DNA from 4 places in the Auritidibacter ignavus genome. Region 2 is predicted to be linked to each of the others. Evidence: riboswitches for the same ligand, from Rfam matches in the RefSeq annotation. Region 2 holds a riboswitch; each other region holds the start of a gene.
The links. A riboswitch is a leader RNA that binds a small molecule or an ion and turns the genes downstream of it on or off. The one in region 2 is predicted to bind thiamine pyrophosphate.

Region 1: another riboswitch for thiamine pyrophosphate. It lies ahead of thiM (hydroxyethylthiazole kinase); the one in region 2 lies ahead of QDX22_RS07345 (thiamine ABC transporter substrate-binding protein).
Region 3: another riboswitch for thiamine pyrophosphate. It lies ahead of thiC (phosphomethylpyrimidine synthase ThiC); the one in region 2 lies ahead of QDX22_RS07345 (thiamine ABC transporter substrate-binding protein).
Region 4: another riboswitch for thiamine pyrophosphate. It lies ahead of QDX22_RS04110 (TenA family protein); the one in region 2 lies ahead of QDX22_RS07345 (thiamine ABC transporter substrate-binding protein).

The regions. Positions count from the first base shown of each region.
Region 1 is NZ_CP122564.1:924,509-931,723, forward strand. Features, by position in the region: gene QDX22_RS04060 (acetyl/propionyl/methylcrotonyl-CoA carboxylase subunit alpha) at 1-577, shown strand, start outside; gene QDX22_RS04065 (acyl-CoA dehydrogenase family protein) at 610-1,743, shown strand; gene QDX22_RS04070 (MaoC family dehydratase) at 1,794-2,315, shown strand; gene QDX22_RS04075 (HpcH/HpaI aldolase/citrate lyase family protein) at 2,312-3,172, shown strand; gene QDX22_RS04080 (NAD-dependent formate dehydrogenase) at 3,285-4,445, shown strand; gene QDX22_RS04085 (LysR family transcriptional regulator) at 4,550-5,461, shown strand; TPP riboswitch at 5,463-5,565, shown strand; gene thiM (hydroxyethylthiazole kinase) at 5,728-6,564, shown strand; gene thiE (thiamine phosphate synthase) at 6,568-7,215, shown strand, end outside.
Region 2 is NZ_CP122564.1:1,601,786-1,609,000, forward strand. Features, by position in the region: gene ectB (diaminobutyrate--2-oxoglutarate transaminase) at 1-390, opposite strand, end outside; gene ectA (diaminobutyrate acetyltransferase) at 465-983, opposite strand; TPP riboswitch at 1,261-1,370, shown strand; gene QDX22_RS07345 (thiamine ABC transporter substrate-binding protein) at 1,451-2,542, shown strand; gene QDX22_RS07350 (hypothetical protein) at 2,588-3,568, opposite strand; gene QDX22_RS07355 (ABC transporter permease) at 3,642-5,285, shown strand; gene QDX22_RS07360 (ABC transporter ATP-binding protein) at 5,282-5,989, shown strand; gene QDX22_RS07365 (DUF2625 family protein) at 5,986-6,699, opposite strand; gene QDX22_RS07370 (antibiotic biosynthesis monooxygenase family protein) at 6,744-7,055, opposite strand.
Region 3 is NZ_CP122564.1:1,974,635-1,981,849, forward strand. Features, by position in the region: gene QDX22_RS09040 (D-2-hydroxyacid dehydrogenase) at 467-1,459, shown strand; gene QDX22_RS09045 (amidase) at 1,491-2,903, shown strand; gene QDX22_RS09050 (putative oxygenase MesX) at 3,272-4,279, shown strand; gene QDX22_RS09055 (methionine synthase) at 4,276-5,304, shown strand; TPP riboswitch at 5,394-5,505, shown strand; gene thiC (phosphomethylpyrimidine synthase ThiC) at 5,503-7,215, shown strand, end outside.
Region 4 is NZ_CP122564.1:932,715-939,929, reverse strand. Features, by position in the region: gene QDX22_RS04135 (YjiH family protein) at 1-467, shown strand, start outside; gene QDX22_RS04130 (IclR family transcriptional regulator) at 440-1,336, shown strand; gene QDX22_RS04125 (urocanate hydratase) at 1,383-3,074, shown strand; gene hutI (imidazolonepropionase) at 3,286-4,506, shown strand; gene hutG (formimidoylglutamase) at 4,549-5,517, shown strand; TPP riboswitch at 5,697-5,789, shown strand; gene QDX22_RS04110 (TenA family protein) at 5,897-6,559, shown strand; gene QDX22_RS04105 (TenA family protein) at 6,556-7,206, shown strand; gene thiD (bifunctional hydroxymethylpyrimidine kinase/phosphomethylpyrimidine kinase) at 7,211-7,215, opposite strand, start outside.

The DNA.
Region 1 (7,215 bases), 680 kb from region 2:
TTGCGATGGGTGGCGCAGCATGGCCGAGCCGACAAGCGTCCGCCGGCATGTCAGCTACCGTACGGCTTCCGGGGACACCGAAGACTTCGACGTCACCTTGGACCCCTCCACGGTGGTCGAGCAGGTGGGAGACCATGAGTACTTATTATCCACACCAGAGTCAATGACCACCAGGGTGCACGCGGTCGTCGCCACACAACGCGCCGGGCAAAGCCAGCTGTGGTGTTTCACCCCGAACTTTGCCGGACTGCTGACCATCAGTGACCGACAGGCCATCACCAGCAACGAGGTCCAAGCCCAGCGGGCTGGCACTGCCGGGCTTATCTCCAACCCGGACGTGAGCTCCCCGCTACCGGGCACAGTGATGTCGGTGCCGGTGACCTCCGGAGACCAGGTATCAGCCGGCGACACGCTGGTGATCGTGGAAGCTATGAAGATGGAGCACCGGCTGGTCGCTCCCTTCGATGGTGTCGTCACGATCCACACAGCAGAAACCGAACAGGTCAAGCTCGGCCAAGTGCTGGCCAGCATCACCCCTGACGATGACAAGAATCCAGAAAACGAGCCCGCAAACTAGCTGGTGATGACCACCACGAAAGGACCTTGGCGATGTCCCTTGATCTCACCGATGAACAACAGGAATTGATTGCTACCGTCCGCGACTTCGCACAGAACGTCGTCGCTGCTGTGTCCTCACAGCATGACCGCGAGCACAGCTTCCCTTACGAGGTCATTGCTCAGATGGGAGAACTCGGCCTCTTCGGTCTCCCCTTCCCCGAGGATTATGAGGGCATGGGCGGGGATTTCTTCGCCCTGTGCTTGGCATTGGAAGAATTGGCCAAAGTCGATCAATCCGTTGCCATTACGCTGGAGGCGGGAGTTTCCCTGGGCGCGATGCCGATCTACCGTTTCGGGACGGAGGAGCAAAAGCAACGCTGGCTTCCCGACCTGGTTGCCGGCCGAAAGCTGGCCGGTTTCGGTCTTACTGAGCCGGGCGCCGGGTCCGACGCCGGTGGCACCCGCACCACTGCTCGTGCAGACGGCGACCACTGGGTGATTAATGGAAATAAGGAATTCATCACCAACTCCGGAACCGACATCACCTCGGTGGTCACCGTGACTGCGGTGACTGGGGACCATGAAATCTCCACGATCATCGTGCCGACCGACACCCCGGGCTTCACCGCCGAACCGGCCTATGACAAGGTGGGCTGGAATGCTTCCGACACCCACCCGTTGACGCTGAATGATGTGAGAGTGCCACAAGAAAACCTGTTGGGTCAACGGGGCCGTGGCTTTGCTAATTTCCTCCACACCCTGGATGAGGGCCGGGTGGCCATTGCCGCGTTATCGGCCGGTGTTGCCCAAGGATGCGTGGATGAAGCGGTCCGGTACGCCAATACGCGCATCACCTTCGGCTCTCCCATTTCCCGCAATCAGGCCATTAGCTTCAAGATCGCCCGGATGCAGGCTCGCGCCCACACCGCACGGCTGGCCTACTATGATGCAGCACAGAAATTGGTCGCGGGCCGACCGTTCAAAACCGAAGCCTCGATCGCCAAGTTGGTGGCCTCCGAGGCGGCCATGGACAACGCTCGAGATGCCACTCAGGTCTTCGGCGGCTACGGATTCATGAACGAGTCTCTGGTCGCTCGCCACTACCGCGATTCGAAGATCCTGGAGATCGGCGAAGGCACCACCGAGGTCCAGTTGATGCTGATCGCTCGGTCCTTGGGCATGTAATCCCCTTGAGCATCGACAAATTGAATGCTATGTGAAAAAGGAGCCTGCTTGTGAATACCGCAGATCAGACACCGCCGGTGGTGGTGCAACGGGGCCTCTACGCCGATGAGATGGAGGTCGGCACAATCTATCAGCATGCCCCGGGTCGAACCATCACCGAGGCCGACAACGTGCTGTTCACGACGCTGTCCATGAACACCCAATCTCTGCACTTGGACGCGCACTGGTCGTCCCAACAGTCCTTCGGCCAACCCCTGGTGAATTCTATGCTGACCTTGGCAACCATCGTCGGCGCCTCAGTGGCCCAACTGACTCAAGGGACCATTGTGGCTAATCTGGGCTTCGACACTGTCGCATTCCCTCACCCGATGTATCACGGTGACACGCTGTATACCCGCACCGAAATCCTGGACAAACGGGATTCCGCTTCCCGCCCGCATCAGAGCATCGTGAAGTTCCAGCACGTAGGTGTTAATCAGGATGGCACGGTGGTCGCCGAGTGTGTGCGTTCCACGCTGCTGTGGAAGAACGAAGCTGAACATCGGCGAGAGCAGTCAGGACAGCGTCCATGAACCAACCACGCGATATCTTCACGCTGGGGCCAGCGATCTTGTTCTGCCCTGCCGACCGTCCGCAGCGATACATCAAAGCGTCCGAACGGGCTGATGCGGTCATCCTCGACCTGGAGGATGCGGTTGCCCCTGATGCCAAAGACCGGGCCCGTCACGCTCTGCAAGAACATCTGGCCACGACCGTGGCGCAGGATGCGACGCTGGCAGCCCGCACGATAGTGCGGATCAATCCTGTCGGTACCGAGATGAGTCGGGCCGACCTGGCGACGTTGGCCGGTAGTTCGGTGACCACGGTGATGGTCCCGAAGGTCGAATCGGTCCATCAGCTCGATGCCGTAGCGTCTCGTCTGGACGACCATGTGGGGATGGTGGCCCTGGTGGAAACCGCCCGTGGTGTGGCCTACGCGACAGCGATCGCCGAGCATCCGCGGGTGGTGGCCATGATGTGGGGTGCTGAGGATCTCATCGCGTCCATGGGCGGTTCCTCCTCACGTCATGCCGACGGAACCTACCGGGATGTCCCCCGTTTTGCCCGGTCCCAGGTGATGGTGGCCGCCGCAAGTGCCGGGGTAGCCTGTGTGGATTCGATCTGGGCCGATATCCAAGATCTGCAGGGTCTGCGAGTGGAAGTCGAAGACGCTGTAGCGACCGGCTTTAGCGCCAAAGCCTGTATCCACCCCTCACATGTGGCAACGATCCGGGAGGGTTTCACCCCCAGCGCAGCAGATCAAGAATATGCTCGTGCTTTGCTGGCAGCTGTCGAGGATCACCCCCAGGGAGTGTTCTCCTTCCGGGGCACCATGGTCGACGGTCCGCTCATCGCTCACGCGCGCAGGATTATCGCCCGGGCCGGCTGATCGGGGTTTCCGATCATCGCATCGGAGATTTCTATTGGACCGCCTGTGACGCGCTCCATAGGGTAAGGATTAGAGGCACAGCCCATAGATCAATAACAACAAGGAGGTTATTGTGGCGAAAATTCTCATGGTCCTCTACCCCGATCCTGCTGATGGATACCCTCCCCAGTACGCCCGCGAGAGCATCCCCGAGCTCAGCGAATACCCAGATGGCCAGTCCCTACCAACCCCTGACAATATCGATTTCACCCCGGGTGAGTTGCTGGGGTGCGTCTCCGGTGGGCTGGGTATCGTCGACTGGTTGAAGTCTGAAGGCCACGATGTGGTGGTGACCTCTGATAAAGAGGGGGAAGACTCCGAATTTGACCGTGAGCTACCCGACGCCGATGTTGTGATCTCCCAGCCGTTCTGGCCGGCCTACCTGACCAAGGAGCGCCTGGAGAAAGCCAAGAATCTCAAACTGGCTCTTACCGCCGGCATTGGCTCTGACCACGTTGATTTGGATGAGGCCGCCAAGCGCGGAATCACCGTGGCAGAGGAGACCTACTCCAACTCAATTTCGGTCGCCGAACACACCGTGTTGATGGTGCTGGCCCTGGTGCGTGATTATCTGCACCAGCACGACATCTCCCGCAACGGTCGTTGGGACATTGCTGAAGCTGTGTCTCGGTCCTACGATCTGGAGGGAATGGATGTTGGTGTGCTGGCGGCCGGGCGCATCGGTCGGGCTGTCATCGAGCGCCTGGCACCCTTCGATGTCAAACTGCACTACTTCGATCAGCATCGTCTGCCCGAAGACTACGAGAAGAAGTACAATCTGACCTTCCACGAGTCTGCCGAAGCGCTGGTACCGAACATTGATGTGCTGTGCATTCACACTCCGCTGACACCCTCAACGGAGGGCATGTTCGATGAAAAACTGCTGAACACGATGCGACATGGCGCCTACATCGTGAACCCCGCCCGCGGTGCCATCATGGATCGCGATGCCGTCGTCCGCGCTCTGGAATCGGGGCAATTGGCCGGCTACGCCGGAGACGTGTGGTACCCGCAGCCGGCACCGGAAGATCACCCATGGCGCACCATGCCACATAATGGCATGACTCCGCATACCTCGGGTTCGTCGCTGTCGGCTCAGGCTCGTTATGCTGCCGGTACTCGTGAGATCTTGGAAGACTTCCTTGCCAACCGTCAGATCCGCGACGAATACCTCATTGTTGACGGCGGAGACTACGCCGGAACCGGTGCCTCCTCCTACCGCCAGTCGAAGTAACCAGGCCCTGACAAGCCCCATCGATTAAACTCGGTCATATCCTGGGCCGGTAGCCATACTGGCTACCGGCCCGCGGTCGTTAAACGTCCGAGGAGTGACCGGCAATGCACCTGAACCAGCTGGCCTATTTTATGGCCTTGGCACGAGAACAACATTTTGCACGTGCTGCAGAAGCCTGTTTCATTTCGCAGTCAACGTTGTCTGCCTCGATCAAGAAGCTGGAATCCGAGCTGGGTGTGGAACTCATCCGCCGCGGTCACGCCATGGAGGGGATCACCGAGCAGGGGCACGTGGTGCTGAAGTGGGCCGAGCGCATCCTAGCCGATCATCGCTCGATGGTCGCTGAGCTCGAGTACTTCCAGCAACACCTCACGGTTCCGCTTCGCCTCAGTACCGTTCCTACCGGGCTGGCCATCGCTTCACAGCTGGTGACCACCCTGAGAAAAACACATCCGACGGTCACCGTCAGTGTCGATTCCGGGTCCAATGATCATATCCTCCACGGATTGCGCCACCGCGAGCTCGATGCAGGGATCATCCTCGATCTGGGCGCAGAAGATGACCTTTATACCCATCGTGTGGCAGAGGACCGATATCAGCTCCTGGCCAGCCGGGAGTTGCTGGACCAATACCCGGACGTGGTAGACCTGGCACAGTCTCCCTCACCTTCCATCTGCTTATCCGATCTTGCCCACATTCCGCTTGCCGTGTTGTCTCCTGCCATGCAGGCACGAAACATGCTCGATCGAGCCATGGCGCGTGTGGGAGTGGAGCTGCACCCGGCGTTGGAAACGACCACTCTCCCAACACTCCTTGCTGTGGCGACCTCCCCCCAGTTCGCTTCACTCGTGCCTCGCTCGACCTTGCAGGAGCCCAGCGTCACAGGACCCGACGCGGTGATTTTGGACCTTGATCCGCCGGTCGAGCTACCTCTGGCGCTTGCCTATCCAGCGACCTCTCCGGCACCCTCTGTCGCGGCTCTGCTAGCCAATATCAACCGCGATGAGTTAGACTGAGCTCCATGACGCGGGGTGCTTCACGTCACCACACGGAAGCTGAGAAGATACCCGTTGAACCTGATCCAGCTCGTACTGGCGAAGGGACGTCTCACCGGTTGCACCGGGTCACTGTGGTCACTGTGCGTACCCTGTGCTCTTTCCGGATGGTTCTTTCTTGTCTGCCCGAGCTGTCTGCGGGTTTCTTTTCGGCACGGTGCCACCGCGTTAACGCCCACCGTATTGGCCGTTGTGGTTCATCCCCTTGCTGGAAAGGAATAGTCACTGTGGCAGATAAATTGACCCCTCAGGCGATTCACGACGACGTGCGCGCCATCCTGACCCAGGTGAAAACCGGCCATCCGCTGGTGCATTGTTTGACCAATAACGTGGTCAAACAGGTTACCGCCAATGCCTTGTTGGCGGCCGGGGCAGCACCGGCGATGGTGGAAGACGCTGTAGAGGCCGGCGAGTTCGCCCACGTCGCTTCGGGGGTTCTGGTCAATGTCGGCACACTGACCCCCGATATCCGCCAGGCCATGACCTCAGCGGTCAGCGCCGCGCAGTCAGCCAACACCCCGTGGGTGCTCGACCCTGTTGCGGTCGGCGGGTTGAGCGTCCGCACCCAGTTTGCCCGTTCCATCCTGGACTCCCGCCCCGCTGCGATCCGTGGCAACCCCTCAGAAATCGCGGCACTAGCGGGAACCGGTTCCGGCGGGCGTGGCGTTGACTCCACCGACTCCGTGGAGGCGGTTGCCACCATTGCAGCAGGACTGAGCCACCGTAGTGGAGCAATCGTGGCCGCCTCGGGGCCCACCGACCTGGTCGTCTCCACAGTAGCGCGTACTCACGTCACCGGCGGGCACCCGATGTTGCAACAGGTCATCGGCACCGGATGCGCTTTGGGCGCCCTGACTGCCGCAACTCTGGGCGTCACGCAGTTGCCTGCCCAACACCACGCTGCCGTGGTGGCGTCCCATGCCTTGGTCTCGGCGGCTGGGACCGTTGCGGGACAGACCGCGAGCGCACCGGGACATTTTGCCGTGGCTTGGTTGGATGCCCTCCACACCCTGAGCGCCGACGACGTGCTCGAGCTGATCACCCTCGACTCCGAACAGGCCTAAAGTATGTTACGGCATTCCACCCATCTCGCTGACGCCACCGACTGGCGGCTCTACTACATCACCGATACCGAATACTCCGGTGGTCTCACTGCGGTTCCCGACGTCGTGGTCGAGGCGGTGAAAGGCGGGGCCGGTGTCGTCCAGGTCAGAGATAAGACGCTTTCCGACGAGGAGTTCGCCGAACTGACCGTGGCCTGCCAGCACGCCGTGCGCAACCAGCTAGGGCAACAACGGTTCGAACAGGTCAGGTTCTTCGTCAACGACCGGCTGGACGTGGCCCGCCAGCTGGGTTGTCACCTACACCTGGGACAGACCGATACCCCAATCTCTGAAGCTCGTGCCGTGCTCGGGGAGGAGGTGATGATTGGGTTATCTACGTCAACCCCCCGGCAGGTACGAGAGGCCGTAAACCACCAGCTGGCTGATGTGTTAGGCATCGGCCCGTTTGCTGTAACCCCCACGAAACCCGATGCTGCCACGCCCTTAGGTCTCACCGGGATCAGCCAGTGCGTTCAGGCAACAGCCGGCTCCAAGGTGAAATGTGTTGCCATTGGTGGCATCAACACCACCAATGCGGCTGATATCTATCGCAGAACCGGCGTGGACGGGATCTGTGTGGTCTCTGCTATCGCTGCAGCCAGCGATCCCGCC
Region 2 (7,215 bases):
GTGCTGGCGTCCGGTGACCTTACGGGCCAACTTCAGTGCGGCCTCAACAGTGTTGGTACCGGTCGGGCCAGGGAACATGACCTTGTAGTCCAGACCGCGGGGCTCGAGGATGACTTTCTTGAAGGTTTCCAAGAAGTCGCGACGTGCCGGGGTCATCATGTCCAGCGAGTGCAACGGGCCACCGTTGTCCAGGTACTCGCGGATGGCGTCGATCAGCTTGGGGTGGTTGTGTCCGTAGTTCAGAGCACCAGCCCCGGCGAAGAAGTCCAGGTAGTCGGTGCCATCTTCGGCGATCTGGTGGGAGCCAGATGCTTTGACGAACACGGTCGGCCAGGAGCGGGAATAGCTGCGAACCTCGGACTCTGTTGTCTGAAAAATCTCGGTATCCATGGGGAATTCCTTTCCGTGGAAAAGTTGTCTCGACCCATCTCTCCGCCAGCGAGCGGGATCAGTGCGATCCTGCTCTAGCTGTTCAGCGGTGCGATGTGGTGAAGGTATTCGGTGGGCTGATCGTCGGGGTACATCTCAGGGGTGAATAAGGGGGTAATCTCTTCACCAGCGTTGTTGCGCTTGGCAAAGGAAGCAAACAGGGCGTTGGAGGCTTTATTCGTGGAGGTAATGGTCGTCTCCAACACTTTCGGCTGCACCGATTCGTTGAGCGCGTCCAACATCTGAGAGGCCACGCGCAGTCCCCGAGCGGCTTCGTCGACGCCAACTTGCCAGACCATCAACGTGTCTGGGGCATCAGGGCGGATGTAGCCGGTAATGAACCCGACGACTTCACCATCGAGTTCGGCAACAACGGAGGTTTGGGAGAAATCTCGAACCCACAGCAGATAGCTATACGAGGAGTTCAAGTCCAAGACGCCCGTGTCACGAGCGATCCGATAAATTTTTGCTCCGTCTCCGGGAGCGAACGGTCGAACCGTGATAGCGCGGGGTTTGTCGGTCGGGTGGTCTGGAAGGGTCTTTGTGTCATCCATCTTTTTTCACAATAGACGACTGAAAAATGCTTTCAACCCGCCCCTGACGCCTGTGTGGGCCCATTTTAGGCCGGAAAAAACGCCTAAACCGTTGATAATCATTAGGGACCCGGAGAGCGCCAGGGCTCGAGAAGCCGAGCCAAAAGCTGTTACCAAATTGTTATACAAGACATGTTGGATGTCACATTTTAAGTGGGGTAGCCTCCCGATTCTACACTCGAGCTCATCTCACGGCGTTCAGGAGTTGGGTTGGTGAACAGGTCTTCGGTAGGGTTTTTCTCATCGACAGGGGAGCACCACCGTGGTGCTGAGAGTGCGAACGCATTTCGCAGACCCTCGAACCTGATTCCGGGCCATGCCGGCGAAGGGAGTCGAGTATCTCTCCTTGCACCGTGGGCTAATCGCGGGTGATTCTCACCTCACCCAGGGTGCTCGCCCTCCTATCCCTTGAAGGAGGATATGCACTGATGTCGCACCTCACCCATCACTCACCTGGGCCCGCCCGGTCTCACCGTCGAAAGATCAGCACGGTGTTCGGGCTCTCGGCGGTGGTAGCGCTGGTACTGTCAGGATGTTCGGCCGCAGATCAGGCAGATAATAATGGTGGAGACAACGGTGACGAGAACCAGACAGTTACCATGATGACTCACGATTCCTTCAGTGTCTCCGAGGAATTGCTCGCGCAGTTTGAAGAGGAATCCGGTTACACCGTCACCACCACAGCCCCCGGTGACGCCGGGGCTGTCGTCAACCAGCTCATCCTGCAACAGGACTCCCCCACCGTGGACGGCTTCTTCGGGGTGGAGAATTATTCGGCTCAGACGCTGTTGGACGAAAACTTCCTGCAGGATTATTCCGGTCAACTTCCAGAATCTGCCCAAAACCTCGCCGTTGATGGCTCGGACGCGCTGGTGCCGATCGACCACGGTCAGGTGTGCATCAACGCTGATACCGAGTGGTTTGACGACAACGACCTGGAGCTTCCGGAGACCTTGGACGATCTCACTGATGAGAACTACAAGGACCTGTTGGTCACCAGTGACCCGAATGATTCCTCCCCGGGCCTGGCGTTCTTGGTTGCCACCCGGACGGAATTCGGCGACGATGCCGAACAGTACTGGGAAGACCTGTTCGATAACGGGGTGAAAGTCGCCGGTGGCTGGTCTGATGCTTATTACACCGACTTCTCCGGTTCTGAAGGTGAAGGACCCTACCCGCTGGTGGTGTCTTACTCCTCGTCACCGGCCGCTGAAGAAGGTCGGACCACCAGCATTGACGGCACCTGCATCCAGCAAATCGAATATGCTGGCGTGCTGGAGGATGCCGAGAACCCCGAGGGCGCTCAGGCTTTCATCGACTTCATGCTCTCCGAAGAATTCCAGGCGGATATTCCTGAGCAGATGTTTATGTATCCGGTCGATGACAGCATCGAGCTGCCAGACGAGTGGAGCGAATATGCCTCACTGACCGAGGACCCCATTGAGCCGGATCTGCAAGAGGTCGCGGACCAGCGTGAAGACTGGCTGAACTCTTGGACCGAAACCTATGAGGCCCAGTAGTCGTCTCTATGGCGTCCCGCCTTGTTGTCTGGTTGGTTGCTTGCCTTACTGGTAGGTGACCAACCAGGGGGTGGGATTCACCTGGTCGTAGGTTTGTGCCGGCGTCAGCATGGGCTGGTCTTGACGGTAGAAGTTCTTCCACGCCGGCCACATATCCTCGGGCAAGTCCTCGGTGAGCACGCTCCAGGTCTCCTGTTTGACCTCTTGGGTTCCGTGGCCATCGGCGTGCAACACCACGGCCAGCTCGTCATGGGAGGTATCCACTTGGTCGCGGTTGGTGATCATCGAGGTGCGGAATTGGTGCAGGACCAGCATTTTCTCGGGCAGATCGTTTTCTGCGGTGAGCTCGGCCAACCAGTCGATGACCTCGTTGATTTCAGCGGCATCGACGGTGCCGATCTGACGGCCGTGCACCTGACCGGGTTGCAAGCGCCATTCGGAGTCCAGCGCCAAACCCACGTGGGGTTCTTTCAGCAGGTCCTCATAGAGTTTCGCCTGCGAGAGGAAATCGTTATGACCCGGTTGCAGGTCCAAGATCACGTAAATGTCTTCTTCTTTGGCCCGATCGACCCACTCTTGCAGGTCCTCGACCGGCAGGGCGTTGGAGTAGTTGCCGTCCTCGCCGGGGTGAGCGGTCGCGACGGAGGTGATGATTTCAAAGGCCGGTTGGATCGGATCCTCACTGTTTTCCGAGTACTCATCGGCCAGCTCTTCGACACGAGTTATCGACCCCTCCAGGTCCTGTTCTCCCAGGGCACCCAGTGCCTCTGTGGACGGGGTACCATAAAGTGCGACGAACCGGCGGTCGGGGAACAGCGTATCACCGCCACCGGGCAGTTCTTCTGGTTCCGGGGTCGGCGAGGGCGAGGCAGTCGTGGGCTCTGCCGAGGGGCTAGACGTCGTGTTATTTCCCGCGTCGCTGGCCTGATCTGCCCCATCTGAGGAGCTACAACCGCTCAGCGCTAAACCGGTAGCTAACAGAACGGCGAACAAACGAGAACCACGGAAGTCGCAGGGAGTTTTCATCACGGGCCTACTCTACAGGACCCCCGGCTTAATGACCCGTCATAAATCCAATTGACCTGAAAAGAACGGTGTGATGTCGCGTTTTCGTTGGATCGTGTGGGTGCTCGTCGCCCTGCTACCGTTGGCCTTCCTTGCGGTCTTTTTCGCCTGGCCGGTGCTGGGGATGCTGGCCCAAGGCCTGGTTGATGATCAGGGCTCGCTGGACCTGTCGGGTTTTGGGGAAGTCTTCGGCACCGCACGCACCTGGCGGATTATTGGTCACACCTTGTTCATGGCCACCGCCGGAACTCTGGGCTCCCTGGTGCTTGGGATCCCGGGCGCCTATATCCTCTACCGCACACAGTTTCCGGGTCGAGAGATGCTCCGTTCGGTGGCCACCGTCCCGTTTGTGTTGCCCACCGTGGTGGTGGGGGTAGCCTTCCGTGCGGTCTTTGGGCCAGGCACCAGCCTAGCGTTTCTGGATCAGACCACGACGGCAGTGATCATCGCCATGATGTTCTTCAACTATTCGGTGGTGATCCGTCAGGTGGGGTCGTTGTGGCAGGTCTTGGATCCACGTTCCACTGAAGCGGCCAGAATGCTCGGGGCTTCCCCGGCTCGGGCGTTTTTCACCGTGACCTTGCCAGCGCTACGTCCAGCCATTGCTGGAAGCGCCGGGTTGGTGTTTCTGTTTTGTTCGACCGCCTACGGGCTAGTGCGGTCGCTGGGCGCCCCGGGAGTCGGGACGTTAGAGACCGAGGTTTTTCGCCAGACCAAGACGTTCCTCGATCTGCGCACCGCCGCGGTGTTGTCGATGATTCAGTGCGTGATTGTCGTGATATCGGTGATCATTACCCAGCGCACCGGTTCCTCGCAGGCGGCTCGGTTGCACCAAGCGCACCGGGTGAGGCTGACCCGCACCGACTGGTTCCCGTTGACGATCACGCTCGCGGTGGTCCTCGGACTGATACTGACTCCCTTGCTGACCTTGGTGGCCCGGTCGTTGACGGTTGATGGCGAATTCAGCACGCGCCATTACCAACTGTTGGCTACGCATTCGGGAACCGGTTTTGCCGGTGGCGCCACGGTGGTGGAGGCACTGGACCATTCGCTACGTATCGCACTGGATGCCACAATAGTCACCGTCCTGTTGGCAATTCCGCTCGCGTTGTTGCTCACCCGTCCCACCCATTCCCCGGCGGTGCGGTCCCTGCAACGGCTCATCGATGGCGCCTTCATGCTCCCGTTGGGTGTTTCGGCGGTGACCATCGGTTTCGGATTCTTGATCTCCTTGCAACCAGCCTTCCCACACCTAGCGCAGTCAGGATTGCTCGTCCCGTTGGCTCAGGCGGTGGTGGCTTTGCCCCTGGTGGTACGCACTCTGGTGCCGGTGTTGGCCGCGGTCGACCCGGCCCAACGTGAGGCTGCCACGATGTTAGGGGCTTCCCCGGTCCGGGTGATCGCCACCATTGATGGCCCCTACGTGGTCCGTAGCCTCGGATTGGCTGCCGGCTTTGGTTTTGCGGTCTCGCTGGGAGAATTTGGGGCCACCAGCTTTTTAGCGTCCCCGAGCTATCAGACGTTGCCGGTGGTCATTGTCCAGCTGCTGTCGCGTCCTGGTTCCGATAATTTTGGGATGGCCATGGCTGGCTCGGTGGTGTTAGCCGTGCTGAGTGCTGGCATATTGTTGATCTGCGAACGGCTTCGCCCGGCGGGCGTGAAGGAAAGGACATCGTGACAGCTTCCACCACACCACAGCAACTCATCGCCGAGCAGATCTCGGTGCACTATCCCAACGGGTACCAAGCCATCACCGAGGCCAGCTTCCAGGTTCACGCCGGCACCATCCTGGTCCTGTTAGGACCCTCGGGGTCGGGAAAGTCTTCGCTGTTACGTGGCATTGCCGGACTGGAGCGGATCAGCTCCGGCACCCTGCGTTTTGGCGACCGCATCTTGGCCGGGCCAGGCCAACATGTTCCGGCACACCGGCGCGGCATCGGCATGGTATTCCAGTCCGCCCAACTATTCCCGCACCGCTCTGTGGCCGGCAATATTTCCTATGGCCTCGAAGTGGAACATCTCCCCCGGTCGCAACGCCGGGCCCGGGTGGAGCGTCTGCTGCAGCTGGTGAACCTGCCCGGTTTTGGTCGTCGCAACGTCGCCACACTCTCGGGTGGTCAGGCCCAGCGCGTGGCCTTGGCTCGTTCCTTGGCGGTAGAACCGGCGGTGATGCTACTTGACGAGCCACTCTCGGCGTTAGATACCGAGCTACGCTCACGATTGGCCGACGATATTCGGCAGATCCTCACCGAGGCCGAGATTGCCGGAGTCTATGTCACCCACGACCATGCAGAAGCCCGGATGGTCGCCGATCAGGTGGCGTTGATCGACCAGGGACGTCTGCAACGCGTGGGCACGGTCACCGAAGTGTTAGGCGCTTAGTGTTCGCGGTGCGGTGCCGGTAGCTGGGAGCGGGCTGCCACAAATTCGGTGGCCCAGAGGTCTTCGAGCTCGACGGTTTCGCGTTGTAGCGTGTTGATGTCAACGCCCTCGCTCTGGTGCAGTGGCGGGTCGAAGCGGATACCTTCGGTCATATCCAAAGTCCGGACCTGCTGGAGGTGATCTTCCCAGCGCAGATCTTCATACAGTTCCTCGTAACCGGAGCTGAAGACCCAGTTCAAGAATCCGGCGTAATCCGGGGCTAACGGGCCCCAGTTCAACCGCACCGGGTCGAAATAGCAAATATAGCCGGTGCTAATGCCCAGTCCGCCACCATCGATGGCATAAATACCGCCGATGACGTCCACCGCGATGGTCATATACAGTGGTCGGCCATTGTGTCGCGGAGTCCAGACGGTCAGATCGGGGAGCTCATCGTTTCCCGACCCGAGGATGCGCAACCACCCGCCATCGATCAACAAGCCGGCGGTGTGGGTCAGCAGTGCTCCCATGTGTGAAACCTCGGAGACACCCAGCTCGTTGAGCACCTGACGTGCCCGGGCGGGATCAGCTTCGACCCGGTGGACGCGTTCGCTCTGTTCACTGAGCAATTCGTCAATAGCCGGCCAGGTGTCACTGAATTCGGGGATGGTTAGCGAGCGCTTATGGCGCTGGGGCCCACGGGATTTCTTTTGACGCCGAAAAAAGATCATGGTCTCATCCTGTGTGGTGTCGAACAGAGGGTGACGGAAGCCGACTAGTTGAGGTTTTCTTCGTCCTCGACCACATCGAAGCCCAGGATATCGACGGAGAATCCGCGTTCTTCATCCTCGTCATGGGCGTGTTCGTCGCGGGATTCGGCCCACTTTTTGTAGCTGTTCTGCGAATCCCACCGGGTGACGACGAAGTACCGGGTTTCACCCACCACCGGGCGGAGTACTTCGAAGCCTTGAAATCCCTCGAAGGTATCAACGGCCCGCTTGCGGTTCGCGAAGCGACGCTCAACCTCATTATGGGCACCATCAGGAACCGTCAGCGCAGTGATATTGACGAAAGTCATGTCGGTCATTCCTCCTCATACCGGGACGAAGTCTGCCCCGAGTATTCTACCGGTTCAAGTGTAGACCTTTTCGAGGTCTTTCACGGCGTCTTTGTACGTTCGCTCTATCGAAGCCGAACCCTGGGGATGAGGTGGTCCGGGCCGGTAGCTGTCGGTTGCGGGCGGTCCA
Region 3 (7,215 bases), 370 kb from region 2:
TTTCGTCCGTTTTGTGGCTTGAGCTTGGCGGCATGGAGAGCGGAGAGACCAACTAGAGCGAGGTATCTCGTTGCAAGGGGCTCTTCGTCAAGCACTGAGGCTCGAAAAAGTACTTGCGGACGACCCGTCGCGACACCGGGAGAGTGACATCGGTATGAGGTGACGGCGACCCAGGGGAAGAAGACCTTACGCCCATTGTCCAGGGTCCGGTTCGAGACCCCGCTCTGACTTAGGGTGGTGAGCTCCCCTCCGGTGCGCAAATACGTCAAGTCCAGCGACACAGCGAGATGAGGGATTGGGACGAATCCCGTCGTGGCATTTCGGTCAGGCTTGAAACGAAGTCGCAGCATGCACATGAACAACTCAGGATCGTAGAAACCCACCGCGGTTTCTGAATATGTCTGTGAAACTGGCTTTGACTCAGCCTTGTTGACAGCCTCCACACAGGGTTTTTAGTGTGTAATGTATGTCACAGTCGCGTCCGGTGTTGACCATTCTCATCCCCTCCGACCGGGACCATCCCAGCCCGGTCCCTGCCGGTCTGGACAGGATCGAAGACCGAGTCGAGATTCGGTTGTCCGTCGCCGAGCAACTGCCCGAAAAACTCGCCGGAGCCCACGGACTACTGTTGTGGGATTTCTTCTCCGATGCGATCCAGAATGCCTGGCATACCACCGAGCAGCTGGAATGGATCCACGTCGCCGCAGCCGGCGTGGACAAGTTGCTCTTTGACGAGCTCCGTGACTCCGAGGTGACCGTCACCAACGCCCAAGGCATCTTTGACCGGCCTATTGCCGAGTGGGTTCTGGGCGCTATTCTCGCCGAGGCCAAGGACTTTGCCGGCAATTACCGGTTGAAAAACACCAAGTCGTGGAAGCATCGGGAAACCACACGGGTCGAAGGCGCCAAGGCCCTGGTGATCGGCACCGGCGCGATCGGACGAGAGATCGCCCGAATGTTGCGCGCCGCCGGACTGAACGTCACCGGTGCGGGCCGACGCGCTCGCGACCACGATGAGGACTTCGGCGAGGTCGTGCTTTCAGAAGATCTCATCCGCCACGTCGGAGAGTTCGACGTCATGATCAATGCGGCACCACTGACCCCGGCCACCACCGGGCTCATCGACGCCGAGGTGCTCGCCGCGGTCAAACCAGGGGCTCATGTGATCAATATCGGTCGCGGGCCCAGTGTGGATGAATCAGCACTCATCACAGCATTGCGTGAAGGTCCCTTAGGTTTTGCCTCACTGGATGTGTTCACTGAAGAACCCCTCCCACAGACCTCAGAACTGTGGGAGTTGGACAACGTGATGATCTCATCGCATATGTCCGGGGATGTCACAGGCTGGCGCGAGGCACTGGCCGAACAGTTCCTCGACAACGCCGAACGCTGGTTGGCCGATCAGCCGTTACACAATGTCGTGGATAAGACCGCCGGCTACGTACCGGGTGTGGGCTAGCAACCGGTGGGGCGATGTGACAGGAGCAGGCATGACCGATCTCGCCGAACTCAGCGCCAGCGAGTTAGTGCAAGGGTACGCCCAACAAGACTTCACCCCGGTGGAGGTCACCGAAGCGGTGCTGGACCGGATTGACCAGGACAACGGGGATCTGAATGCCTTCGTGCTTGTTGCTCGGACCGTGGCCCTGTCGATGGCCGAAGACTCTACCCGACGCTGGAAAAACGGGGAGCCCCTGGGCCCCGGTGATGGTGTGCCCACCTCAATCAAAGATCTGCTCCTGACCAAGGGGTGGCCCACGCTGCGCGGTAGCCGGCTCATCTCCGAAGACGGGCCCTGGCCCGATGATGCGCCCGCCGTGGCACGGTTGCGCGAAGCCGGTGCGGTCTTTATCGGAAAGGTCACCACCCCCGAGTTTGCTTGGAAGGCCCTCACCGACTGCCTTCGCCACGGAGTCACCACCAACCCGTGGGATATTTCGCGACACGCCGGAGGATCCTCCGGTGGGGGAGCAGCAGCGGTCGCCGCCGGGATGGGGCCTTGGTCGGTGGGCACCGACGGTGGTGGCTCGCTACGTATTCCGGCGTCCTTTACCGGCACAGTCACCCTGAAACCGACCTACGGCACGGTGCCCCTCTACCCCTCCTCACCCTTTGGAACCTTGGCCCACGGTGGGCCAATGACCCGCACAGTCACAGATGCCGCGGTGATGATGGACATCATCTCCGGTTTCGACTCCCGCGACTGGTCGGCCCTGCCGACCCCCATCGGATCATTCACCGAAGGACTCGACGACGGGGTCCGCGGCGTGCGGATCGCCTATTCTCCCACCCTTGGTTTCGGGCGCAACGACCCTGAGGTGCAACGCCTGGTCGAGAACGCGGTGCACGTGTTTGAAGACCACGGAGCTCACATCGAGCAGGTGGATCCCCCGATCAGTGATCCGATTGAGCCGTTTCAGCTGTTGTGGTTTACCGGAGCCGCCAAAGTGCTTGAAGCCTACGGCCCCAACGCCCTGGAGGCTATCGATCCTGGGCTGCGTCAGGGAATCGAGAAATATCACCACGCCTCTGCACTGGACTACCTTAGCGCCCAAGCCGTCCGGATGGATCTGGGCATGACCATGGGTGCTTTTCACGAGACCTACGACCTGTTGGTGACACCGACCATGCCGATCACCGCCTTCGACTGCACCTCTCAGATGCCGGTCGACTGGGAGGGCGAATTCTGGACCTCGTGGACCCCCTATACCTACCCCTTTAATATGACCCAGCAACCGGCAGCCTCTGTTCCCTGCGGTGTGTCACCGGCCGATGGGCTCCCGGTGGGGTTGCAGATCATCGCGGCCCGCACCCAGGACCGGCTGGTGCTACGCGCTGCCCGAGCCTACGAACAGGCCGCAGGTGAGCAATTCGTACGGCCGATCCGGCCTCACGCGGCCTAAAACCCGCGTCGAAGCGCGTTATGCAACGACATGTTACTGCCCAAACGGCGAGAACTGGCCGGGGCTGACATGATCGAAGAGACCGTTGAGCGTTTGTGTAGGCTGGTGCCCAGCAGCGCGCATGCGAAGCCTCGCGCCTGGCGATGAACTGACCGGGCACCGCTGCGAACACTCTTGTACACAGCCGTGTGCTCCTAGTGTGTGTTCACAGATGCGAGGGCGCTCTAGGGGCAGTGACCTATGAAAGGACAGGAGCCCGGGCTTCGCGTCCAGCGCTTGGCCTCGGGCGAGTGCATTATGCGTCTGATCTCTTCTTCACACCTACTGATTCACCGCGAGGCTCCGGGTGCTGTGGTGGTGTTGCCACGATGACAGCGATAACTTTCACCCTGAATCACACTCGCTTTGACGAGAACTACCAGCCACTGGACGGTACCCGGCTGACCACCAACTTCGCCAATCTGGCCCGTGGTGAAAACCGTGAGCAGAACCTGCGCACTGCCCTGCGTATGATCGATGATCGGTTCAATGAGTTGATCACCCAGGGTAATGCCAGTGGCCAGCGCTACCGAGTCCAGCTCGAGATTGTCTCGGTGGCCATCGATCTGCCGTCCCAGGACGCTGAGGAATCCTCTTTCCCGGTGATCGAAATGCTACAGACCACCGTGATCGACACCCAGACGCGGCAACGCATCCCTGGGGTGGTGGGGAATAACTTCTCCTCTTACGTGCGTGACTACGACTTCAGCATCCTGGCCCGCGAGTACGCCGAACGCGATGAGCCGTTACCGGAGGACTTCGGGGTACTCCACGGCAATATTTTCAAGGGCTTCGTAGAGTCCGAGGCCTATCAGCAACAGTTCAGCAAGCTACCGGTGATCTGCATTAGTGCCTCGACCAAGAAGACCTATCACCGCACCGAGCACCAACACCCGGTGCTGGGGGTGGAGTACCGGCAGAATGAGTTCTCGCGCACCGATGAGTACTTCGCCAAGATGGGGATGGCAGTCCGCTACTTCATGCCACCGAAGAGTGTTGCCCCGCTGGCGTTCTACCACTTCGGTGATCTGGAAGCCGACTACACCGATCTGGAACTAGCCTCCACGATCGCGACCATGGAGACCTTCCAGCGGATTTATCGACCCGAGATCTACAACGCTCACACCCCGGCTGGCGAGGTGTATCAGCCCGGCCTGGAACACACTGACTTCTCGCCAACCCAGGTGGTCTATGACCGGGAGGAACGCTCCCGGCTCGGTGTGGAACAGGGCCACTTTGCCCTGGAGAAGCTCATCACCCCGCACCGGGAGACCTTGGAACAGTGGTCGTCGCAGTACGCCGACCACCACCCGCACGCACAGGGAGCCACACGATGACGAAACTTCTACCCACCACCTCCGCCGGAAGTCTGCCCAAACCCTCCTGGCTGGCCGAGCCAGAAAAACTTTGGTCACCCTGGCAACTGGCAGACCAGGCACTGGCCGAAGGCAAACGCGACGCGCTCTTGCTGGCCCTGGCCGAGCAACGCGGTGCCGGCATCGATATCGTCAGCGACGGCGAACAGACCCGCCAGCACTTCGTGACCACCTTCATTGAGAATCTCAACGGTGTGGATTTTGAAAACCGCAAGGTGGTCCAGATTCGGGAGCGCTATGACGCCTCGGTGCCGGTGGTTGTCGATGAGGTCACGCGCAAAGGGCCGGTGTTCGTCCAGGACGCCCGGGAGCTACGGGCCCACACCGAGGCAACGATCAAATGGGCGCTGCCCGGCCCGATGACCATGGTCGATACGTTGTATGACAACTACTACGGTAGCCGGGAGAAGCTGGCCTGGAAATTTGCCGAGATCCTGAATGAAGAAGCCAAAGAACTCGCCGAAGCCGGAGTGGATATTATCCAGTTCGATGAGCCGGCCTTCAACGTGTTCTTTGACGACGTCAAGGCCTGGGGCGTGCAGGCGCTGGAGCGGGCTGCCCAAGGGCTGAGCTGTCAGACCGCCGTGCATGTCTGTTATGGCTACGGGATTGAGGCCAATACCGAGTGGAAGAAGACCCTAGGCGAGGAATGGCGTCAGTATGAGGAGATCTTCCCCCAGATCCAGCAGTCCAGCATTGATATTGTCTCGCTGGAAGCTCACAACTCGCACGTGCCGATCGAGCTCATTGAGCTGGTGCGTGGCAAGAAGCTGATGGTGGGGGCGATCGATGTGGCCAGCCACACCGTGGAGACCCCCGAAGAGGTCGCTGACACGTTGCGCCAGGCCCTGAAACACGTGGATGCCGAAAACCTCTGGGCCTCCACCAACTGCGGGATGGCCCCGTTGCCACGGGATGTGGCCCGAGCCAAGCTCCGTGCCTTGAGCGCTGGGGCCGCGATCCTGCGAGAAGAACTGAGCTCCTAACCCCATACCGGCAACGCTGTGCACGCGGTCGTCCGGGGTGTAACAACCTCGGCCACCGCGTGTGATGGGCCTGAACTTCGGTAGGATGTGGGTGACCTCACGGGCGCTCTGAGCACAGAGCTGAGATCGGACCAAGGCTGTCCGAGCACCGTTTGAACCTGTGCGGGTCATGCCGGCGAAGGAAGAAGGAGTTCTTGCATGACGCATACCTCACCCCTGAACTATTCCACCCACAGCGCTGACTACCTCGTTGACGAAGAGCACGGGATTAAGGTCCCGGTCACCCGCATCCGCCAGGATGATTCTCCCAACGGTGAGCGCAATGAACCGTTCACGGTCTATCGCACCACCGGGCCCGGCTCGGATCCGGTCCGGGGTTTGTCCGGGTTGCGCGAGCAATGGATTGCTGCTCGCGAGGATATCGAGACCTACCAGGCCCGCGGCCGGAAGCTGGAAGATGACGGCGCCAAGGCGCTACGTCGTGGGGCGGCCAGCCAAGAGTGGCAGGGCGCCCAACGGGCCCCGCTGCGGGCCAAGCCCGGGCGTCGGGTGACCCAGATGCACTACGCCCGCAACGGGCAGATCACCCCGGAAATGCGGTTCGTGGCCCTGCGCGAGGGCGTGGATGTCGAGCTGGTGCGTTCCGAGGTGGCCGCCGGTCGGGCGATTATCCCTAATAACGTCAACCACCCCGAATCCGAGCCGATGATTATCGGTAAGGCCTTCAGTGTGAAGGTCAACGCCAATATTGGAAATTCCGCGGTGACCTCCTCGATCGCTGAAGAGGTCTCCAAGATGCAGTGGGCCACCCAGTGGGGTGCTGATACCGTGATGGATTTGTCCACCGGCGATGACATTCACACCACCCGTGAGTGGATTATCCGCAACTCGCCGGTACCGATCGGTACCGTGCCGATTTATCAGGCGCTGGAGAAAGTCAACGGCGACCACCAGGCGCTGACCTGGGAGATCTTCCGCGACACGGTGATCGAACAGTGCGAACAAGGTGTGGACTACATGACGATCCACGCCGGTGTGTTGTTGCGCTACGTGCCGTTGACCGCCGAGCGGGTGACCGGGATTGTCTCCCGCGGTGGCTCGATTATGGCCGGCTGGTGCCTGGGCCATCATCAGGAGAGCTTTTTGTACGAGAACTTTGATGAGCTGTGCGAGATCTTCGCCCAGTACGATGTGGCCTTCTCCCTGGGAGACGGGTTACGCCCGGGCTCGTTGGCCGATGCCAACGATGATGCGCAGTTCGCCGAGTTGGAGACCCTGGCCGAGCTGACCCAGCGGGCCTGGGAGTACGACGTGCAGGTCATGGTCGAAGGCCCCGGCCACATTCCGTTGCATTTGGTGCGCGAGAATGTCGAGAAACAACAACAACTGTGCCACGGTGCCCCGTTCTACACGCTCGGGCCGCTGGTGACCGATATTGCCCCGGGATATGACCATATCACCAGCGCCATCGGCGCCACTGAGATTGCCCGGTACGGGACCGCGATGCTGTGCTACGTGACCCCGAAGGAACACCTGGGGTTGCCGAACCGGGATGACGTGAAAACCGGGGTGATCACCTATAAGATCGCTGCCCACGCCGCGGATGTGGCCAAGGGCCACCCGGGGGCTCGGGACCGGGATGATGCGCTGTCGAAGGCACGGTTCGAGTTCCGGTGGCGCGATCAGTTCGGGCTGTCGTTGGACCCGCAGACCGCCGAGGAATTCCACGACGAGACTCTGCCGGCCGAACCGGCTAAGACCGCGCATTTCTGCTCGATGTGCGGGCCGAAATTCTGCTCGATGCGGATCTCGCAAGATATTCGGGATGAGTTCGGCAATGTCGATGAACAAGCCCGGATCGTGCAACAGGGCATGGCGGCCAAGGCGCGGGAGTTTCGGGAGGCCGGGGGC
Region 4 (7,215 bases), 670 kb from region 2:
TCGCTGATGCTGCACCCAATATCTTTGTGAACCTCGGCACCAACTTCCTGACCGGGCTTCGTATGGCCACGAATATCGTCCCATCCATCATGGGTGTGGGAACGGTGGCTTTGATCCTGGTGCACTTCACACCGATCTTCGACTGGCTAGGATACCTGCTCTTGCCGTTTACGTGGATCGTGGGCATGAGCGAACCGCTTCTGGCCGCCAAAGCATCGTTCCTCAGTGTCGCTGAAATCTTTTTGCCTGCGACTTTCCTGAGTGGCGATGAAGATCTCGCGTTGCGACTGCTGATTGCCGTCGTCTCAGTTTCGGTGATCGTGTTCCTCTCCGCACTGATTCCGACCGTGATGTCGACGTCGATTCCAATCAGCCTCTGGCAAATGCTCGTGGTGTGGTTTGAACGCGTCGTGCTGACCATTCTGATCGCTGGCCCCTTGTGCCACGTGGTGGTGATGTTGCAATAGTGAAAACAGGCAGTGTCCTTTCGCAACGGAAGCCGGAGCAGTACTCGTCATCTCGCGTGCCGGCAGCTCAGCACGTTCTGGAGATCTTGCTGATGCTGTCTAGACAACGTGGTCCCGTGAGTGCACAACTGGTCTCGGATCAATTGCACATTCCGCGTTCGACCGTCTATCACCTGTTGAACACGGCCATAGCGCAGGGGTTTGTCATCCACTACCCAGAAGAGAAGAAATACGGTCTGGGGCCTTCCGCGGTCGAATTGTCTCACTCCTATGTGCGTTACGAGCCGGTTTCACGTCTGGCCTCGCCACTGCTGGCCAAGCTGGTTGACGAGACACGGGCCAACGGACATCTGTCGACGCTCTACGGGCGTAACGTTGTCTACTTGTTGAATGAACGTGCCGAGGGCCGGCCGGTGCTGGTCAACCACGTCGGCGTGCGCCTGTTAGCTCACGCGACCGCCTCGGGACGGGCCATGCTGGCACAGCTACCCGAAGATCAAGTGGCCGCCATGTATTCACTCAAGAGCGCGTTTGCCACGGGGGAGCACGGCCAGTCGGAGGGAGAACATAAGCTCGATGACGAATCGCTGGAGTTTCCCGTCCGCAATATTGACCTGCTGAGAATCACGACGCTACAGAAATTGCAGGAGGAGTTAGGCGAGATCCGTCAGAGAGGCTACGCCAGCGAGCATTCAGAAGTCACCGAAGGTTTTTCCTCAGTATCAGTGGCGATCTGTGACCGCAATGCCTGGCCGGTTGCTGCGATGACGCTGACCTATATCCCGGCCAAGACCACACCAGAACAACACGACAAGCTTGTGACGGCTCTGCGCCGTTACGCGAACATATTAGAAAAACGGCTGATGTAGTCATCCGGGTGACTACCAGTGTGCTACCCGAGAAAGGAAAAATACGATGTCTTTTACCCGTCATGACCCGTCCCGCGAAATTCATGCGCCTCGAGGCACCGAGATCTCCGCGAAGTCCTGGCAGACTGAAGCTCCGATGCGCATGCTGATGAACAACCTCGACCCCGAGGTGGCTGAACGTCCTGAAGACCTGGTCGTCTACGGCGGAACCGGCCGGGCAGCTCGTAGCTGGGAAGCCTACGATGCCATCATCGAAAGCCTCAAAGAACTCGAAAACAACGAGACGCTACTGGTGCAGTCCGGTAAGCCCGTTGGGGTGCTCAAGACCAACGAGTGGGCACCGCGCGTGCTGATTGCCAACTCGAACCTGGTCGGCGACTGGGCCAACTGGGAAGAATTCCGCAAGCTCGATGACGCTGAGCTGATGATGTACGGACAGATGACCGCTGGATCGTGGATCTACATCGCGACCCAGGGGATTCTGCAGGGTACCTACGAAACCTTCGGTGCGATCGCGAAGAACCGTTTCGAGGGCAGCTTGGCCGGAACCCTAACCCTGACCGCCGGTTGCGGTGGTATGGGTGGAGCACAGCCACTAGCCGTGACCCTTAATGGTGGTGCCGTGCTGATCGTGGACGTCTCCGAGGAACGGCTACGTCGTCGTCAGGGCAAGCGCTACCTCGACGAGGTCGAAACCGATCTGGAAACCGCGCTGAAAAAAGTCCTGGAAGCCAAGGAGCAGAAGAAAGCCCTGTCTGTGGGATACGTGGGCAACGCCGCTGAAGTGTTCCCCGAGCTATTGCGTCGTCACCGTGCTGGTGAAATCAGTATCGACATTGTGACCGATCAGACCTCGGCACACGATCCGCTGTCCTACCTGCCCGTCGAGTACACGATTGATGATTGGGATCGGGAAGCACAGGCTGATCCGGAGGGCTTCACCAAGAAGTCCCGCGAGTCCATGGCCGCCCACGTGCAGGCCATGGTGGAGTTCCAGGACGAAGGTGCTGAGGTCTTCGACTATGGCAACTCCATTCGTGACGAGGCTCGCAAGGCCAGCTACGAGCGTGCCTTCGAATTCCCCGGCTTCGTCCCGGCCTATATCCGTCCGCTGTTCTGCGAGGGTCTTGGCCCGTTCCGCTGGGTTGCTCTCTCCGGCGATCCGGAAGACATCAAGGTCACCGACCAGGCCTTGAAGGAGCTGTTCCCGGATAACGAGCACCTGCACACCTGGTTGGATGCTGCTGAAGAATACGTCGAATTTGAGGGGTTACCGGCACGTATTTGCTGGTTAGGCTACGGTGAGCGGCACAAGGCCGGCCTGCTGTTCAACGAGCTGGTGGCCTCCGGCAAGGTCAAGGCTCCGATCGCTATTGGCCGTGACCACCTGGACTCCGGTTCGGTGGCCTCTCCGTACCGCGAAACCGAGTCCATGCTCGATGGCTCCGACGCCATTGCCGACTGGCCTCTGTTGAACGCGCTGACCGCTACCAGCTCGGGTGCCACCTGGGTCTCGCTGCACCACGGGGGTGGTGTGGGCATGGGCCGCTCTATCCACGCCGGCCAGGTCGGTTTGGCTGACGGTACCGAGCTAGGCCGGGCCAAGCTGGAAGCACTGCTGACTAACGACCCGGCGATGGGTGTCATCCGTCACGTGGACGCCGGTTACAGTCGCGCAGCCGAGGTTGCTCAGGAACGTGGTGTCAAGGTTCCGATGGAGCCGAAGATCCGCGACTAATCGCCGTTGAGTAATGGCCATGTGAGCTGCCTGGGCGCGTCTGTGTCGGTCCTTCAGGACGACACGGACGCGCTCCGGTTTGATCGGTTACAACGCGGGCGAGCCATCGGCCGTGGCCATGGGCACTACACCCTCACCGACAGTCAAAAACATCCGGCAGATCTGCAAAGGCCCCGTATTATTTTTATCGTTGAGAGGAATGAGTGTTTCGATGAGCTCGAAGAATAACGAGTCGACCGCAATCTTCAATATCTCCGAATTACATACTCAGGATGCAGAGTCACGCGTCATCAAGGATGCCGGGATTGTTTTCGAAGACGGAAAGATCGCCTGGGTAGGCCCCTCCAAGGATGTGCCCGCCGCTGACGTCAGTGTTGACGCCGAAGGCAAAGCCGCTCTTCCCGGCTGGGTTGATTCCCACACTCATATTATTTTCGATGGCGACCGTAGCGCCGAATTTGAGGCTCGAATGGCAGGAGAATCCTACTCGGCTGGTGGCATTAACGTCACCACCGAAGCGACTCGGGCTGCCAGCGATGAGCGACTGAGCGGGCTGGTGCGTGATCGGATTCGTCAGGCCGTTGACGGTGGCACCACCTATCTGGAGACCAAGACCGGGTACGGGTTGCAGGTTGCCGAAGAAATTCGGCACGCCAAGTTAGCACACCAGCTGAAAGAAGACGGGGAGCTCGATACCGTCACCTTCCTCGGTGCCCACCTGGTCCCGGCGGGCGTGGACGCCGATGAGTACCTGGCCGATGTCAACGGCCCGATGCTGGAAGGTGTGACGCCATACGTGGATTGGGCCGACGTATTCTGTGAACGGGGCGCCTTCAACGAAGACCAATCCCGGAGCGTATTGCAACACGCCAAAGATGCTGGTCTGGGTTTACGGGTACACGGCAACCAGTTGGGAGAAGGCCCCGGTGTGAGACTCGCCGTGGAGATGGGAGCCACCAGTGTGGACCACGTGAACTACTTGAGCGATTCGGACGTCGAGGCCCTGGCAGGATCCTGGAGCGATGGTGATCGGGACAATGGCACCGGACAACGTGGCACTGTGGCAACCTGCTTGCCGGCCTGCGACCTGTCCACCCGCGAACAGCTGGCTCCGGGCCGTCGCCTGCTTGATGCGGGTGCCGTGATTGCGTTGGCCTCCAACTGCAACCCGGGCACCAGCTATACCTCGTCGATGAACTTCTGCGTGGGTACCGCTGTGCTCCAGATGGGGTTGAGCTTGCACGAAGCTATCCGGGCTGCCACACTGGGTGGCGCCATCGCCGTGGGGGCTGACGATGAAGTCGGCTCCCTGGAAGTCGGAAAACGAGCCGATCTTCACCTGCTGAACGCCCCCGCTGCCATCCACTTGGCCTACCGCCCTGGAATGCCCATGACGCATTCGGTCTGGCGTCGCGGCGTTCGTGCAGTGTAAACCGTCCGTGAGCTTCGTGATTTGAGAACAGGGGTAGATTGTATGGCTCTTATTGACACCATGAACAAAGAGAACTGGAGTGGCCGTGTCGACGGGGACGGGCCAGAGCACCTGCGGTGGCACCAAGCCGTCCGTCCCTTCTCGGCTACAGCCGAATCAGGAACCGCACTGCTAGGGTTCCGCTCCGATGAAGGCGTGAAACGCAATATGGGTCGTCCTGGAGCAGTGGAAGGACCTCAGTCCTTGCGCCAGGCATTAGGCGGATTCGCGTTGCCGGAACCGATCAGCATCTACGATGCCGGAGACATTGACACCGGGGCTGAGCTCGAAGAAGGTCAGAAAGAATTCGGTGACAATCTGAGCACCCTGCTGGACCAAGGCCACTTCACCGTCGGATTAGGCGGGGGCCATGAAATTACCTGGGCCAGTTTTCTGGGTGTTTCCCACTTCCTGCGTGCTGGTGACGCCTCAGACCGTTCGCTGTCAGGCTCGGCAAAATTAGGCATCGTGAATCTGGATGCTCACTTTGACAACCGGGACGCCGGCTTTGCGACCTCCGGAACCGGATTCTTTCAAATCGCTGAGCATGAGCATCTTGCCGGCCGTGACCTGCACTACGCCGCCCTGGGCATTGCTGAGCAAGCCAACACCAAAATTCTGTTCGACCGCGCGAAATCTGAGAATGTGGCCGTCCTCCTTGACCGGGAGGCCACCATCGATCACAAGAGCGCTGTGACAGAGTTTGTGGAGTCGTTCCTGGCAGATCTGGATGCGGTCTACCTGACCCTGGACTTGGATGTGCTTTCGGCCGATGTTGCTCCGGGCGTCAGCGCTCCGGCAGCTGTTGGTGTCTCGCCCCATGTGATTGAGTACGTGATCGGTCTGGTGGCCCGCAGTGGGAAACTACTACATTTTGATGTCGCCGAGTTGAGCCCGAAGCACGATATTGGTGGGCGCACCGCGAGAACTGCGGCCCGGATGATTCACCGTGCCGTGATCGAAAAGCAGTAATGTTCGGATAGAGCCTTCCGGGCCTTCGGGTCCCAAAAACGCTCAGACGGCAACAGGGTTAGTCCAGCCACGCATAGGGGGCTGGACTGACCTTGTTTAAAGAGCCCTGAGAGTGCCCGGCTGTGCACTCGATGAACGAGCAACACCCTAGACGCAAAATGAGGCCATTCGATACAGTGTTGAACGACACGGGGTGCCTGAGAATGGGCTGAGATTAAACCCGAGAACCTGATCGAATTAATCTTCGCGGAGGGATGTCATTGCGGTGCTGGTACCGAATCTTGGTACCTGTGGAGCGAGTCAACGTCAGGCCTTATTCTGAGTGCACGATCGTGTCCTGAGTTTTTCTGTGCAAGAACGGAAAGGACAACAGGACGGAATGAGCCAACGTTTTAGTCAAGAACTCCTTGAAGCCAATCGCGCCACCTGGGATGAAGCGATTAATCACCGGTTCGTGACCGAGCTTTTCGAGGGAACAATCGATGACGCCGTGATGGCCGGATATCTCGACCAGGACTACCGCTTCTTTGAAGCGTTCTTACAGTTACTGGGCGCCGCCATCACCACCGCGGACCGGCTCGATGCACGGTTACGATACGCCAGCTTCGCCGGAGAAATGGTCAATAGTGAAGACACCTACTTCCAGCGAGCCTTTGACGCACTGGGCGTTACCGATGAACTCCGCGCATCGACTCCAGACACCCCGAGTGCCGGCGGTTTCGTCGATCTGATGCGGGAAGCGGCATCCTCACAAAACTACAGTGCGGTGGTCGCGGTGCTGATGGTCACCGAGTGCTTGTACCGAGACTGGGCGGCCCGAGCTCCCGAAAACCATCCGGAGAGTTTTGTTCATCACGAATGGATCACCTTGCACGACAACCCGGACTTCTTGAATTTCGCGACCTTCCTCGAACAGGAGGCCGACCGTTCCGGGGCGCAAGATGCCGAGACCGCCCACGACTTTTTCCGCCGGGCGGTGGAGCTTGAGCTCGGCTTCTTCAACGACACCTATAAGTACCCGCTGAAAGGAATCCACGCATGACGTTGTTCAACGATCTGAAGCAGGCCAACCTGGAGGTGTGGCAGTCCTATACTCGTCACGAATTTATCCAAAAGTTGGCCGATGAATCCCTAGAACTCGAAGCCTTCCAGCGCTACCTGATTCAGGACTACCACTTCCTGATTCACTTTGCCCGCGCCTACGGACTGGCCGTGTATAAGCAACACACGCTCGAGGGCATCCAACATTCGATGGATGGGCTGAAGAACATTGTCTGGGAAACCGGATTACACACCTCGATGACCGCCGAGTGGGGGATCAGCCCCGAGGAACTGAACGCGACCCCTGAGGACCTTGGCACGGTGGCCTACACCCGCTACGTGCTCGACACTGCGCTGACCGGTACCCTGCTGGACCTGTACGTCTCCCTGGCACCGTGTCTGATCGGCTACGCCGAAATCGGTGCCGAGATTGCACCGGCCCTGGAGAAAAACCCCGACCACCGGTATAAAGAGTGGATCGAAACCTACATTGATCCACAGTTTGTCAAAGCCTCGGAACAAGAGGTTGACAACCTCGACGCGCTGGCTGGCGAGGGGCCGTTGTCTGACCAGCGATTCGCCGAGTTGTCACACATCTTTGCCACCGCCTCACGCTTGGAAGCCGAGTTCTGGCAACAAGCACTCTAAGTGGCTAGG